DNA from 2 places in the Allobosea sp. NBC_00550 genome. Region 2 is predicted to be linked to the other one. Evidence: predicted binding sites of a transcription regulator. Region 2 holds the regulator's gene; the other holds the start of a gene.

Region 1 (7,382 bases), 1.6 Mb from region 2:
CCCGATTTCGACAAGGCCTATCGCGAGGCGGCCGGCTCGATCACGGCTGCCTTCAAGATCTACGGCATCACGGATTACGTGCGCCTGTCGACGCGGTTGACGGCGCGGCTCGCCGACGAGCACGAGGCCGAACTGCTGGAGATCGCGCCCGAGGCAGCCGTGATGATCTCGACGGCGGTCGACGCGCTGCCCGACCTGACACCGATCCATCTCGTCAGCAGCGTCTTTGCGGCTGAGCGCATGGAGATGGTGATCGAGCCGTTCGGGGATTGAACCGCTCCGTCATGCTCGGGCTTGACCCGAGCATCTCAGGACGGAGAGGCGCCCTCTGCCTTCTTGCAAGAGATTCTCGGGTCAAGCCCGAGAATGACGCGCCAAGCCGAGCTTAACTCGCCCGCTTGCCGATGATCGCGAAGCGCAGCTTGCCGGAGAGGAAGTCGATGGCCGAGACCGCGGCGAGGATCAGCAGGATCAGGAAGGAGACCTGCTGCCATTCGAGCGTGCGGATCGTCTCGGCGAGATAGAGGCCGATGCCGCCGGCGCCGACGATGCCGATGATCGTCGAGGAGCGGGTGTTCGACTCGATATAATAGAGCACCTGGCTCGCGATCACCGGAAGGACCTGCGGCAGCAGGCCGAAGCGGATCTCATGCGCCTTGCCGCCGCCGACCGAGGCGACGCCTTCGACAGCTTTGCGGTCGGCCGCCTCGATCGCTTCCGAATAGAGCTTGCCGAAGGCGCCGAGATCGCTGGTCATGATCGCAAGCATGCCGGCGAAGGGGCCGAGGCCGACGACATTCACCCAGATCAGCGCCCAGATCAGCGCATCGACGCCGCGCACCGTGTCGAGCGAGCGGCGGGCGAGGAAATGCACGACGCGGTTGGCGACGACGTTGCGCGCGGCGATGAAGCCGAGCGGCAAGGCGAGCGCCGCCGCCAGCACGGTGCCGAGGAAGGCGATCGCGACGGTCTCGAACAGCGCCTGCACGAAGATCAGGGCGCGGGTCCAGGACCCCGGATGCGGCGGCAGCATCAGCGCGACGAAGGAGCCGAGATTGCCGAGCCCGGCGATGATCTTCCAGAGCGTCGTCTCGAGCGTGGTCAGTCCGTAGAGGAAGATGCCGAGCAGAGCGACGATGGTGCCGATGGTCGCGAGTTTCGTCTTGAGCGATCCACGGATCGCGGCCTGGTGGCGGCTCAGGATGGCCGAGCGCTCGGCCGTGTCGAGGGCGAGGCTCATCGGCCGTGCTCCAGGCTGAGGAGTGCGTGGCGCAGCCGCTCGGTGCCGTAGTCGATCAGCATCACCGTGACGATGATCAGCAGCAGGATGGCGCTGACATCGGTGAAGTAGAATTTGCGGATCGCTTCGATCAAATCCTGGCCGATGCCGCCGGCGCCGACGAAGCCCATGATCGAGGCGCCGCGGACATTGATCTCGAAGCGCAGCAGCGCGTAGCTGGCGAAATTGGAGAGCACCTGGGGCACGACGGCGAAGCGCACGATCTGCCACCAGCCGCCGCCTGTGGCGGTGACGCCGTCGACCGGCTTCAGGTCGATGTTCTCGACGACTTCCGAGAAGAGCTTGCCGAGCGCGCCCATGGTGTGGATCGCGATGGCGAGCACGCCGGGCAAGGGTCCGAGTCCGAAGGCGATGACGAAGATCAGCGCGAAGACGATCTCGGGAACGGTGCGGCAGAATTCGAGGTAGCGGCGGACTGCGAAGCGCAGCCAGGCGGACCGGCCGAGATTGGCCGCGGCGGCGAAGCAGAACAGGAAGGCGCCGATGGCGCCGAGCACGGTGCCGACATAGGCGATCAGGACGGTCTGCCAGAGCAGCTTCAGCCAGCCCTTCAGGCCCCAGTACCATTCGGCGAGGTCGGCACCGAAGCTGGAGAGGCGCAGTGTCGGCAGCGTCTCGAAGATGTATTTCGGGAAGCGGTGGATGTTCTCGGCGAACTTGCCGAGATCGACCTCCGAACCCCGCGCCGCGAGCAGCACGCAGACGATGAAGACGGCGGCGCCGATGAAGGCCTGCCGGCGCTTGACGGTCGCCGCCTGCCGATAGGCTTCGGCATGGGCCCGGATGGCCGGGTCGTTGCGATCGATCGCGAGTGTCATGGAGAGGCGCTTCCGAGAGGTCGCGGGGACCGGCTGGCGCCGACCCCGGACAAGGGCGTCATTCTCGGGCGAAGCGAAGCGCGGAGCCCTGAGAATCTCTGGCGAGAGATGCCCGGGTCAAGCCCGGGCATGACGGATGCTGCTTACGACGACTTCTTCTTGCGGAGTTCGTCGACGAACTTGTTCAGCTCGATGATCGGCTCGTAGGACTTGTTGTCGACGGCGACGAGCGGGCCCTGCTTGCCTTCATAGATCTTGTCGAAGGCGACCTTGTCCTTGGTGGCGAGGTTCAGCACCGCGTCGCGGATCTTGGCCTTCAGGTCGTCGGGCAGGTCGGTGAGATAGGCCATCGGCGAGTTCACGATCTGCTCGGACTTGTAGATGATCCGGAAATCCTCGGCCTTGACCATGTTCTTGCGGGCCATGCGCAGGAGGTTCGATTCCTGCTCGTCGTTCCACCAGTTGGCGGCGATGTCGACGGTGCCCTGCTGCAGCGCGATCACCGCGTTCTCGTGGCTGCCGGTATAGACGACCTTGGAGAAGAAGGTTTCCGGCTCGATCTTCATGCCGTTGAGCACGAAGCGCGGTACGTTGTTGCCCGAGGTGGAATTGGGGTCGACGAGGCCGAGGTTCTTGCCCTTGAGGTCCTCGACCTTCTGATAGGGCGAGTCCTTCTTCACGTAGAACACCGAGTGATAGCCCTTGGTGCCGTCGAGGTTGGTCTCGATCGCGAAGGCGTCGACCTTGGCGCCGGTCATGCGGGCGCGGGCGAAGGACGCCGGGCCGTACATGCCGATATGGATGTTGCCGGCGCGCTGGCCCTCGATGATCGCGGCGTAGTCGTTGGCGATGCGCAGCGTCACCTTGGTGCCGAGCTCCTTCGAAAGGTAGTTCACGAAGGGGGTGTAGCGCTCGACGACGCCCGAGGCGTTCTCGGCCGGGATGATCGCGAAGATCAGCTCGGGATACTTCGCCTTCCAGTCCTGGGCGAAAGCAACGTTGCTAAAAGGCTGGGCGGCGGTGGCGGCAAGGCCGGCGGCGGCGAGCTTGAGGGTATGGCGACGGGTCAGCATTGGGTCTGCTCCTGGTTGCTGTCGGGATAGTCTTCTCGCGGCGCCGGCCCCGGGCCGCGCCGGCGATGCTTTGACGTCAGGCGATCTTCTGGCGGGCGCGCTTCGCTTCGGAGGCGGCGATGGCGTCGAGCGCATCCAGCGCCTCGGCCCCGGCATCCTTGGCCTCGATGCCGTAGAGCTCGGCCGCGACCTCGCGGGTCAACGCCTGCGGCACGTCGTCGAACACGACCTTGCCGGCCGACATGCCGATCAGCCGGTCGCAATACTTCGCGGCGATGTCGAGGTCGTGCAGGTTGCAGACCACGGTGATGCCGTCCTCGCGATTGATGCGGAACAGCGCGTCCATCACGACCTGGGTGTTGCGTGGGTCGAGCGAGGCGATCGGCTCGTCGGCGAGGATGATGCGCGGCTCCTGGACGAGCGCGCGGGCGATGGCGACGCGCTGCTGCTGGCCGCCCGAGAGGGTCTCGGTGCGCTGTGCAAGGAGATGTCCCATATCGAGACGCTCAAGAGCCGCGATAGCACGGATCTTGTCGTCTTCCGAGAAGCTCTTGACCAGCGTCAGCGCGACGGATCGATGGTTGAGGCGGCCGAGCAGCACATTGGTCAGCACGTCCAGGCGGCCGACGAGGTTGAACTGCTGGAAGATCATCGCCGTGTCGCGGCGCCAGCGCCGAAGCGAAGCGCCCTTCAGCGCCGTGACGTCCTGCTCCTCGCAGACGATACGGCCCGAGGTCGGTTCGGCCAGGCGGTTCAGCATGCGCAGCAACGTCGATTTGCCGGCTCCGGACCGGCCGATCACGCCCACCATCTCGCCCTTCGGGATGGACAGCGCGACATTGTCGACGGCGTTCCTGTCGCCAAAGCGCTTGGTCAGGGCTTCGATACGCAGCATGGATGGCTTCTCGGGCACGATACGGGCATGAGCGCGGCCCCGGCGGCCAAGGCCGAGGGGCAAGCGCGTCTCCATGGCGACGAGAGCTATCGGCTGCGAATGACAGCGGCGTGACAGCAGGCAGGGTAGGGCGAGTGCGGCCGGGGCCGTCTCAGACCGAGGTCAGAAGCATGTCGACGCAGGCGCCGACATAGGCCTTTCGCCTGGCGGCTGGCATCGGCCTGACGCCGAGCAGCCCGCGTGCCTGATGGAAGCCGCGCAGCATGCCGACGAACTGCTCAGCCAGCATCTCGGCCTGCGCCGGGCCGATCGGCCGCGAGAGCCCGTCGCCGATTTGTGATCGCGCGACGAGCAGGGCTGCCAGATCGTTCAGCATCCGCCTGGCGCCGGCCTCGTAAGCCACCCGGCCGAGCTCGGGGAAGCGCGGGGCTGCGCTCGCGACGAGGCGATGCAGGTCCAGCGCCGCGGGGCGCAGCATCATCTTCAGCATATCCTCGCCGAGGCGCACCAAAGTGTTGCGCAAATTCGACGCGGAAGAATTTTCGCGCAGCGGAATCGTCAACGTTTCCGTGAGCTCGGTGCAAATCGCCTTGAAGAGCGCTTCCTTATCGGCGAAATGGCTGTAGATCGTCTGTTTTGAAACACCGGCCCGATGGGCGATCTGGTCGAGACTCGCGCGTTCGAAGCCTTCCGCGAGGAAGGTTTCCGCGGCTGCGCGGGTGATGGCGTCGTGCTTGTCAGGGCGCGCACGCTCGGCGGAAGGGGATTTGGCCGGATTTGTCTCGGTTTGAGCAGAGGCGAGCAGGCGAGCCTTGGCGCCGTTTCGCCGGAGCGATTTCGGCACGGGTCTTGCCTCGGCAATCGCCGGGTCGGTGAGAAGGGTCGCCCGGTGTCGGCGGAGGGGGGTGTCAGCCATGCTTCCGCCCACTAGGCCTCTTATCAAACTGGACCGTCCAGTCTAAGATAGTCCTGCGGTATCGGAGCGTCCAGTCTTATGAAGCGGTTTCTCCTCCTCGTTTTAGTCGCGGCGCTCGCCGGCGGCGGCTATTACGCCTACCGCAACCAGCGCGCCGGTACGCAGCAGGCACAGGCCAGTGCGGTCTCCGGGCCGCGCGCGGTGCCGGTCGAGGTCGCCTCCATCGAACTGATGACCGTCAACGAGGAGGTCGAGGCCCTCGGCACGCTCGCGGCGGATGAATCCGTGGTCATCGCCCCCGAAATCGCCGGCCGCGTCATCGCGCTCGGCTTCAAGGAGGGCGAGCGCGTCAAGGCCGGGCAGGAGTTGGTCAAGCTCGATACCGCGATCCTCGATGCCGAGCTGAAGCAGGCGCAGGCCGATCTCGGCCTCGCCCGTGACACGAATGACCGGCTGAAGTCGCTGGTGTCGCGCGGCTCGGGCACGCAGGTCGCGCTCGATGAATCGACGGCCAAGCTCGCTTCCACCGAGGCGCGCGTCCAGCTCGCCAAGGCGAAGCTCGCGCAATCGACCATCGTCGCGCCGTTCAACGGCGTCGTCGGCCTGCGCGCGGTCAGCGTCGGCGACTATGTCTCTGTCGGCAAGCAGCTGATCACCCTGACCAACATCGATCCGATCAAGGTCGATTTCCGCGTTCCCGAAATCTATCTGAGCCGCCTCAAGACCGGCCAGCCGGTGCATACGCGGGTCGATGCGGTCGCCGATCGCACCTTCACCGGCCGGATCTTCGCGATCGATCCCGTCGTCGACGTCAACGGCCGCGCGATCCGCCTGCGCGCCAACATCCCCAACGCCGATCTCACCCTGAAGCCCGGCCTGTTCGCCCGGCTGACGATCACCGTCGACCAGCGTGAGAACGCCATCGTAGTGCCCGAGATGGCCGTGGTGCCTGATGGCATCGGCAAGATGATCTACGTCGCCGAAAACGGAAAGGCGCGCCGCGTCGCCGTCGAGCTCGGCAAGCGGCTGCCCGGCAAGGTCGAGATCGTCAAGGGTCTGACGCCCAAGATGCAGATCATCACCGCCGGCCAGATGCGCTTGCGCGACGGCAGTGCAATCTCCATCAAGGAGAAGCCCGTCCAGACGAGCCAGCTCTGATGAGCCTGTTCGAGCTCTTCGTCCGCCGGCCCGTCCTCTCGACGGTGCTGAGCCTGCTGGTGATGCTGATCGGCATCGTCAGCTATGGCCGCCTCACCGTCCGCGAATATCCCAATATCGACGAGCCGATCGTCTCGGTGCAGACGGTCTATCGCGGCGCCTCCGCCGAGATCATCGAGACCCAGGTCACGCAGATCCTGGAGAACTCGATCGCCGGCATCGAAGGCATCGAGATCATCTCCTCGGCCAGCCGCCAGGAGCGCAGCCAGATCTCCGTGCGCTTCCGCCCCGACATCGATCCCGACGTCGCGGCCTCCGACGTGCGCGACCGCGTCAGCCGCGTGCGCGGGCGCATGCCGGACGAGATCGACGAACCGATCATCGCCAAGGTCGAGGCGGATTCGCAGCCGATCCTCTATCTGTCGCTGACCAGCACGCGGCACAGCCCGCTCGAGCTCACCGATTTCGCCGACCGCTTCATCGCCGAGCGCGTCCAGAACATCACCGGCGTCGCCGAGGTCCGCATCCTCGGCCAGCGCCAATATGCGATGCGCATCTGGCTCGATCGCTCGCGCCTCTCGGCCTACAACGTCACGGTCCAGGAGATCGAGGCGGCGGTCCGCGCCCAGAACATCGAGATCCCGTCGGGCCGGATCGAGAGCAGCGCCCGCGAATTCACGGTGCTGTCGCAGACCAGCCTGGTCACGCCGGAGCAGTTCCGCGAGATCGTCGTCAAGGACGCCAACGGCTTCCCGGTCAAGGTGAAGGATCTGGCGCGGGTCGAGCTCGGTGCGCTGGAAGAGCGCAACGCCGCCTGGTTCAAGGGCTCGCCATCGGTGACGGTGGGCATCGTCAAGCAGGCCACCGCCAACCCGCTCGACGTGTCCAGCGGCGTCCAGGCTGCCTTGCCCGGCATCATCGAGGACCTGCCGGACGGCATGTCGATCGCGACCTCCTACGACACCTCGATCTTCATCGATCGCTCGATCAAGGCGGTCTACCAGACGATCGTCGAGGCCATCGTCCTCGTCGTCCTCATCATCTTCATCTTCCTGCGCTCGCTGCGTGCGACGCTGATCCCGCTGGTGACCATCCCGGTCTCGCTGATCGGCTCCTTCGCGCTGATGTATGCGCTCGGCTTCACGGTCAACACGCTGACGCTGCTCTCGATGGTGCTCGCCATCGGCCTCGTCGTCGACGACGCCATCGTCGTTCTTGAGAA
Region 2 (7,382 bases):
GATCGCGCTATCGGCCTCTGCCGTGTTCGCCACCGCGCTCATGCGGGCTCCTCCTGAACCGCGGCGCGTTTGATGCGCCGTCCCACCCGCCCCTTCGAGAAGTGGCATTCGAGAAAATACTGGCCGATCTGCAGCAGCGTCACGACCAGCAGGTACCAGCCCGCGGCGACGATCAGCAGTTCGATGACCCGCGCATTGGCATAATAGATCGTCTGCGCGTTGCGCAGGATCTCGGCGTACTGGATCACGCTCGCCACCGAGGTGAGCTTGACCATGCTGATCACCTCGTTGCCCACCGGCGGGATGATGACGCGCATCGCCTGTGGCAGCACGATCCGGCGCAGCGTCGTCAGCCGCGTCATGCCGATCGCCTTGGCGGCCTCGGTCTGGCCGGTGTCGACGGAGAGGATGCCGCCGCGCACCACCTCGGCCGTATAGGCGCCCTGGTTCATGCCGAGCCCGAGCAGCGTCGCCATGAACGGCCCGATGATATCGATCGTCCGCCAGGAGAACACACCCGGAATGCCGATGGTCGGGAAGACCAGCGCCAGGTTGAACCAGATCAGGAGCTGCAGCAGCAGCGGCGTGCCGCGGAAGAACCAGATGTAGAACAGCGCCACGCTGCGCAGCACCGGGTTCGGCGACATGTACATGATCGCGAAGACGACGCCGAGCACGACGCCGAGCGTCATCGCGCAGACGGTCATGATCAGCGTGTTGCCGAGGCCGGCGATGATGGCGGGCGCCGTGAAGAACTGCCGGACCACCGGCCAGGCGATGTCGCCCTCGACGAAGGCCATCACAATCCAGGCCAGGATGGCGAGGATCACGGCCGAGGCGAACCAGCGGCCGTAGAAGCGCCGCGGCACGATCCTGAGATGGGCGATAGCAGAGAGATCGCGGCTGCTGATCGGTGAAGTGGCGTCGGTCATCGCCGCGTCTCCCGGCTCCAGGCTTCAAGAGCCGTCAGGTTGTCACGGAAGCGCGCGATCTGCTCGCGCACGCGGTCGGGTGCCGTGCCGCCATGGCCGCTGCGGGCCGCGACGGCGGCATCGAGCGTCAGATGGTCGATCACGCCAGCGTCGAGCCGCGGATCGACGGCCCGGAGGTCGACGGCGTCGAGCGTCTCCAGCTCACGCCCCATTTCCTCGCAATAGCGCACCAGGGTCCCCGTGATCTCATGCGCCTCGGCGAAGGGCACGCCCCTGCGGGCGAGATAGTCGGCCACTTCGGTCGCCAGCGCGAAGCCGGAGCCGGCCTGGGCACGCATCACCTTGGCGTCGGCGCTCATGCTGGCGATCAGCCCGGCAAAGGCGGGCAGCACCTCTTCCAGCACGTCGACGGCGTCGAATGCGGCGCGCTTGTCCTCGGCGAGGTCGCGGTTGTAGGAAAGCGGCAACCCCTTCAACGCTCCGAGCATGGCGACGAGATCGCCGGTCAGCCGCGCCGCCCGCCCGCGCGAGATCTCGGCGATATCGGGGTTCTTCTTCTGCGGCATGATCGAGGAGCCGGTGGCGAAGGCGTCGTCCAGCGTCACCCAGGCGAATTGCCTGGAAGCCCACAGCGTCACCTCCTCGGCGAGCCGCGACAGGTTCGTCGTCAGCATCGCCGCGACGAACAGGAACTCCGCGACATGGTCGCGCGCGCCGACCGCATCGACCGAATTCTCGAACGGCCGATCATAGCCGAGCGCCCGCGCGCTGAGCTCGGGATTGAGCGTGATCGCGGAGCCGGCAAGCGCCGCCGCCCCGAGCGGCGACTGGCCGGAGCGCGCTTCCCAATCCTTCAGGCGCGAGGCATCGCGCATCAGCACCTGGCCATGCGCCATCAGCCAGTGGCCGAAGGTGACGGGCTGGGCGCTCTGCAGATGGGTGAAGCCGGGGCTGACCGAGGCCGCGTGCAATTCCGCCTGGTCGGCGATCGCGGTCAGCAATTCGGCCAGCATCGCCGCCAGCGAACGCGACTTCTCGCGCAGATAGAGCTTGAGGTTGTTGGCCGCCTGGTCGTTGCGCGAGCGCCCGGCCCTGAGCTTGGCACCGGTCGAGCCGATCCGCTCGGTCAGGATGCGCTCGATGAAGGTGTGGACGTCCTCGTCCTGCGGCCCCGGCGCGATGCGGCCTTCGACCGTGTCCCGCGCGATCGCGTCGAGGGCGGTCAGGATGGTGTCGAGTTCCGGGGCCGTCAGCAGCCCGGCGCGCCCGAGTTCGGCCGCATGCGCCTTGCCGCCCGCGACATCCTGGGGCACCAGCCTGGCGTGCTCGCCGGCTGCGCTGGAGAGCTTCATCAACCGCGCATCCGGCGGTTTGCGGAAACGTCCGCCCCACAGGCGGGTCGTCTGGTTCATGATGCTCGTTCCTCCCCTAGCGGAAGAATGGCCTCTTGACCGAGAGGCCGGCAAACGAAACGATCTCCGCAGAGATAGTCCGAAAAGGAATACCCCATGGCCGCCGGTCGGCCTCCCCCGTCATCGACCGCCCTGCGGGCCTTCACCACCGTCGCACGACTGGGCTCGACGGCCCGCGCCGCGCAGGCGGTCAACCTCACCCAGAGCGCCGTCTCCAAGCAGATCCTCTCGCTGGAGCATCATCTCGGCGCCGTGCTGTTCGATCGCAGCCCGCTCGGCCTGAAGCTGACCGAAGCCGGCGCGATCTATCTGCCCTATGCCGAAGCGGCGCTGGAGCAGATGGATCGCGGCGCGCGGCGCCTGGCCGAGCGCTCCGCCGTCGCCCGGCCGATCCGGCTGCACATGGTCGCCATCGTCGGCGAGCGCTGGCTGATGGGGCGCTTTCCCGCCTTCGCCGAGGCTCACCCAGGCGTCGACGTGCAGTTCACCAACTATGTCAGCGAGAGCGAGACCGAAGAGCCCGATCTCGATATCGCCCACGGCGTCCCGCCCTGGACCGGCAGGGAGGCGCACTATCTGTTCGGCCGCGATGTCGCCCTCGTCGCCGCGCCGAGCCTGATCGAGCGCATGGGCGGTTTCCGCCGCGCCGCCGACATCCAGAAGATGACACTGCTCCAGCACTATCAGATGCCGACCTTCTGGGCCGAGTTCACCGAGGCCCACGATCTGCGCGGAGCCGTGCCCGAGCACACCGTGCGCTACGGCTACTATTCCGTGATTACCAGCGCCGCCGTCGCCGGGCTCGGCGTCGCCTTGACGCCGCGCTGCTATGTGGCGGATGAATTGGCCTCCGGCGCGCTCGTCAACCCGCTCTGTCTCGGCTTCACAAGCGCGACCGGCTGCTGGCTCACCCGCCCGCTCGGCCAGCCGGATCGCCCCGGCCTCGACGAATTCGTCACCTGGTTGCTCAGCGAGGCCGGGCAGTTCGACGCCGCGACACGGGCGCCTTCTTCAGCAGACTGATTCCCCGCGAAACTTCCCTCCGGGCGGTGCGTTGTCTTCGCCGAGGAGGAGACATGCTCACCATTCTGCCCGCCCCGGACCATGTCGGCGCCTATCGCCTGTCGCGGACGCTGACAGCCGACGATCTCGATCAGATCATGGCCGATATCGATGCGAAGCTTGGCCGCCACGAGAAGATCGGCATCCTCGCCGACTTCACCGAGTTCACCGACATGACATTGGCAGCCGCCTGGAAGGATGCGCGCTACAGCCTCGGCGAGCTCTGGGAGCTCCAGCGTTTTCCCCGCGAGGCCGTGGTCACCGACAAGAGCTGGCTCGCCGCCTTCGTCGACCTGCTCAACCCCGCGATCCCCTTCGTCACGGTGCGCACGTTCAAGCCGGAGGAGTACGACACCGCGCTGGCCTGGGCCGGCGATATCGAGGGCGGTCCCAACGCCTGACGATCGCGCGCGTCAGCTGCGCGCGAAGGTCTCGTCGAAGGCGTAGCCGGCGCCGCGCACCGTGCGCAGCGGGTCCTTGGTGTTGGCAGGCGTGATTGCCTTGCGCAGCCGCCCGACATGGACGTCGACCGTGCGCTCGTCGATATAGACGTCGCGGCCCCAGACGGCATCGAGAAGCTGGGCGCGCGAATAGACCCGCCCCGGTGCCTGCATCAGGAATTCGAGCAGCCGGAACTCGGTCGGCCCGAGATGCAGCTCGCTGCCGGCGCGGCGGACGCGCCGGGTCGTGCGGTCGAGTTCGAGATCGCCCGCGGCCAGCAGCCCCGCGACGTGACCTGGCTTCGCCCTGCGAAGAAGCGCCTGGATGCGCGCGATCAGTTCCGGCAGCGAGAACGGCTTGACGACGTAGTCGTCGGCGCCGGTCGCAAGGCCGCGTACCCGCTCGGTCTCCTCGCCGCGCGCCGTCAGCATGATGATCGGCACGCGCTCGGTGTCGCGCCGCGAGCGCAGCCGCCGGCAGAGCTCGATGCCGGAGAGGCCGGGCAGCATCCAGTCGAGCAGCACGAGATCGGGGGTGTGGTCGCGCAGATGCAGCTCCGCATCGTCCCCGCGCGCGACGCTGTCGACCTCGAAGCCCTCGGCCTCGAGGTTGTAGCGCAGCAGCAGGGTGAGCGGCTCCTCGTCCTCGACGATCAGGATGCGTGCGGCCATGATGTCTTGCCTCAGCTGCCCGTGATCGCCTCGACCTCGATATTGGTCGTGTCGAGCTTCGGCCTGTTCACGTCGAGCGAGTCGCCGGTGATGAGATAATGGATCGTCTCGGCGATGTTGGTGGTGTGGTCGCCGATGCGCTCGATGTTCTTCGCGCAGAACAGCAGATGTGTGCAGAAGGTGATGTTGCGCGGATCTTCCATCATATAGGTCAGGAGTTCGCGGAACAGCGAGGTGTAGAGCGCGTCGATCTCGTCGTCGCGGCGCCAAACCTCGAGCGCCTTCTGCTCGTTGCCGGCGGCATAGGCGTCGAGCACGTCCTTGAGCTGCGCCTGGACGAGGCGGCTGATGTGCTCGAGGCCGACGACCGCGCGATGCGGCGGCTGGAACTGCCCGGCGATGGCGACGGCCCGCTTGGCGATGTTCTTGGCGAGATCGCCCACGCGCTCGACATCCGCCGCGATGCGGATCGCCGAGATCAGCTCGCGCAGATCGTTGGCGAGCGGCTGGCGCCGGGCGATGGTCAGCACCGCCTTCTCCTCGACCTCGCGCTGGAGATTGTCGAGGCGCTGGTCGGCCGAGATGATCTTCTGGGCGAGCGCGGTGTCGCGGCGCACCAGGGCGACGGTGGAATCGCCCAGCATGCGCTCGGCCATGCCGCCCATTTCGGCGAGGCTGCGGCGGATGCCCTCGAGATCGGTGTCGTAGGAACGGACGATGTGATCGGTCATGGCGTTATCCTCGAAGCATTTTCAAGCGAAGTGGGCACCGGTTCGCGCGATGAAAATGCGATAAAACAAAGAAGTCCGTCGCCGCTCAGCCGAAACGGCCGGTGACGTAGTCCTGCGTCTGCTTTTTGCCGGGGTTCATGAAGATCGTGTTGGTCGGCGCGAACTCGATGACCTCGCCCAGATACATGAAGGCGGTGTACTGCGAGATGCGGGCCGCCTGCTGCATGTTGTGGGTAACGATGGCGATGGTGAAGTCGCTCTTCAGCTGCTCCAGCAGGTCCTCGATCTTGCCGGTCGAGATCGGATCCAGCGCCGAGGTCGGCTCGTCGAACAGGATCACCTCCGGCTTCTGCGCGATGGTGCGCGCGATGCACAGGCGCTGCTGCTGGCCGCCGGAGAGGCCCATGCCGGAGCTCTTCAGCTTGTCCTTGACCTCGTCCCAGAGCGCGGCGCGGCGCAGGGCGCCTTCGACGCGGTCGTCGAGCTCGGACTTAGGCGGCCTCTCATAGAGCCGGATGCCGAAGGCGACGTTGTCGTAGATCGACATCGGGAACGGCGTCGGCTTCTGGAACACCATGCCGACGCGCGAGCGCAGCTCGTTCACGTCGACATCGTTGGAGATGATGTTGCGCCCGTCGAGCAGGATCTCGCCGGTCGCCCTCTGCTCGGGATAGAGCGAGTAGATCCGGTTGAAGATGCGCAGCAGGGTCGACTTGCCGCAGCCGGAAGGGCCGATCAGCGCCGTGACGTGCCGGTCGCGGAAGTCGAGGTTGATGTTCTTCAGCGCCTTGTGCTCGCCGTAGTAGAAATCGAGGTTTTTCACCGCGATCCGGACGGGCGCCTCGGCATCGAGCGATTGCGGGGAGAGTTCAAGGGTCGAAAGCATCGACATGGTCCTTCAGGATCAGACGCGACCGGGTTGGATTCAAGCTCTACTTGCCGCCGCTGACGATGCGGCGGGCAACGATCGAGAGCAGCAGGATCGACATGGTGATGATGAGCGAGCCGGCCCAGGCCAGCTGCTGCCAGTTTTCGTAAGGGGCCGAGGCGAACTGGTAGATCGTCACGGGCAGGTTCGAGACGCCGCCGACGAGGCTCGCCGAGAACCAGAAATTGTTGTTGAGCGCTGTGAAGATCAGCGGCGCGGTCTCGCCGGCGATGCGGGCAAGAGCCAGCAGGATGCCGGTGACCATGCCGGCCTTGGCCGCCCGCCAGGTCACGCTGGTGATGACGACCGAGGGCGGCGCGCCGAGAGCGGCTCCGGCCTCGCGCAGCGGGCCGGGCACGAGGCTCAGCATGTCCTCGGTGGTGCGCACGATGACGGGGATCGCGATGATGCCGAGCGCGACGCCGCCGGCCCAGCCGGAATAGCCGCGGAACGGCTCGACCAGCAGGACGTAGACGAACAGGCCGATCAGGATCGACGGCGCCGAGAGCAGAATGTCGTTGATGAAGCGGATCAGGTTCGCGAGCTTCGAGCGCCTGCCGTACTCGGCGAGCCAGGTCCCCGCCAGCACGCCGATCGGCGTGGCGATGGCGATGCCCAGGAAGGTCAGCACCACCGAACCGACGATGGCGTTGGCGAGGCCGCCGCCCTGCGAGCCGGGGCCGGGCGTGACCTCGGTGAAGGTCGCGAGCGAGAGCCCGCCGATGCCCTTCACCACCAGCATGCCGAGGATCCAGAAGAGCACGAAGATGGCGCAGAAGGTGAAGCCGGTGGCGATGATCTTCATCAGCCGGTCGGCGGTGCGGCGGGACTGGCGGACGCGCCCCCAGGGGGTATGGGGCAGTTCGCGCGGCTTGGAAGCAGTGGTCATGCTCATCTCCCGGGACCTCAGTAGCGCTTCACCCGCGAGACCAGCAGTCGCGCGATGACGAGGACGACGAAGGTGACGAAGAACAGGATGCAGCCCAGCGCGATCAGCGAGTTGAGCTGGAGGCCCATCGCCTCGTTGAACTCGTTGGCGATGCGCGAGGCGATGGTCGAGCCCGGATCGAGGATCGAGCTCGACAGGCGGTTGGCGTTGCCGACGACGAAGGTCACCGCCATCGTCTCGCCGAGCGCGCGGCCCAGGCCGAGCATGACCGCGCCGATGATCGAGACGCCGGCCTGCGGCACCAGCACATGGCGCA

The links. The regulator PhoB, encoded in region 2, activates phosphate uptake and scavenging genes when phosphate is short. The targets are predictions, from matches to a motif close to TGTCATNNANCTGTCAT.
Region 1: a site for PhoB is predicted at 4,186-4,202, ahead of phnC (phosphonate ABC transporter ATP-binding protein). Genes of this name have one in related genera too.

The regions. Positions count from the first base shown of each region.
Region 1 covers NZ_CP102772.1:4,504,521-4,511,902, forward strand. The annotation lists gene phnF (phosphonate metabolism transcriptional regulator PhnF) at 1-273, shown strand, start outside; gene phnE (phosphonate ABC transporter, permease protein PhnE) at 386-1,240, opposite strand; gene phnE (phosphonate ABC transporter, permease protein PhnE) at 1,237-2,118, opposite strand; gene phnD (phosphonate ABC transporter substrate-binding protein) at 2,262-3,191, opposite strand; gene phnC (phosphonate ABC transporter ATP-binding protein) at 3,268-4,086, opposite strand; gene NWE53_RS21610 (TetR/AcrR family transcriptional regulator) at 4,238-5,002, opposite strand; gene NWE53_RS21615 (efflux RND transporter periplasmic adaptor subunit) at 5,081-6,160, shown strand; gene NWE53_RS21620 (efflux RND transporter permease subunit) at 6,160-7,382, shown strand, end outside.
Region 2 covers NZ_CP102772.1:2,927,510-2,934,891, forward strand. The annotation lists gene NWE53_RS14065 (amino acid ABC transporter ATP-binding protein) at 1-42, opposite strand, end outside; gene NWE53_RS14070 (amino acid ABC transporter permease) at 39-932, opposite strand; gene argH (argininosuccinate lyase) at 929-2,344, opposite strand; gene NWE53_RS14080 (LysR family transcriptional regulator) at 2,441-3,367, shown strand; gene NWE53_RS14085 (SpoIIAA family protein) at 3,421-3,807, shown strand; gene phoB (phosphate regulon transcriptional regulator PhoB) at 3,820-4,518, opposite strand; gene phoU (phosphate signaling complex protein PhoU) at 4,530-5,249, opposite strand; gene pstB (phosphate ABC transporter ATP-binding protein PstB) at 5,335-6,141, opposite strand; gene pstA (phosphate ABC transporter permease PstA) at 6,182-7,066, opposite strand; gene pstC (phosphate ABC transporter permease subunit PstC) at 7,084-7,382, opposite strand, start outside.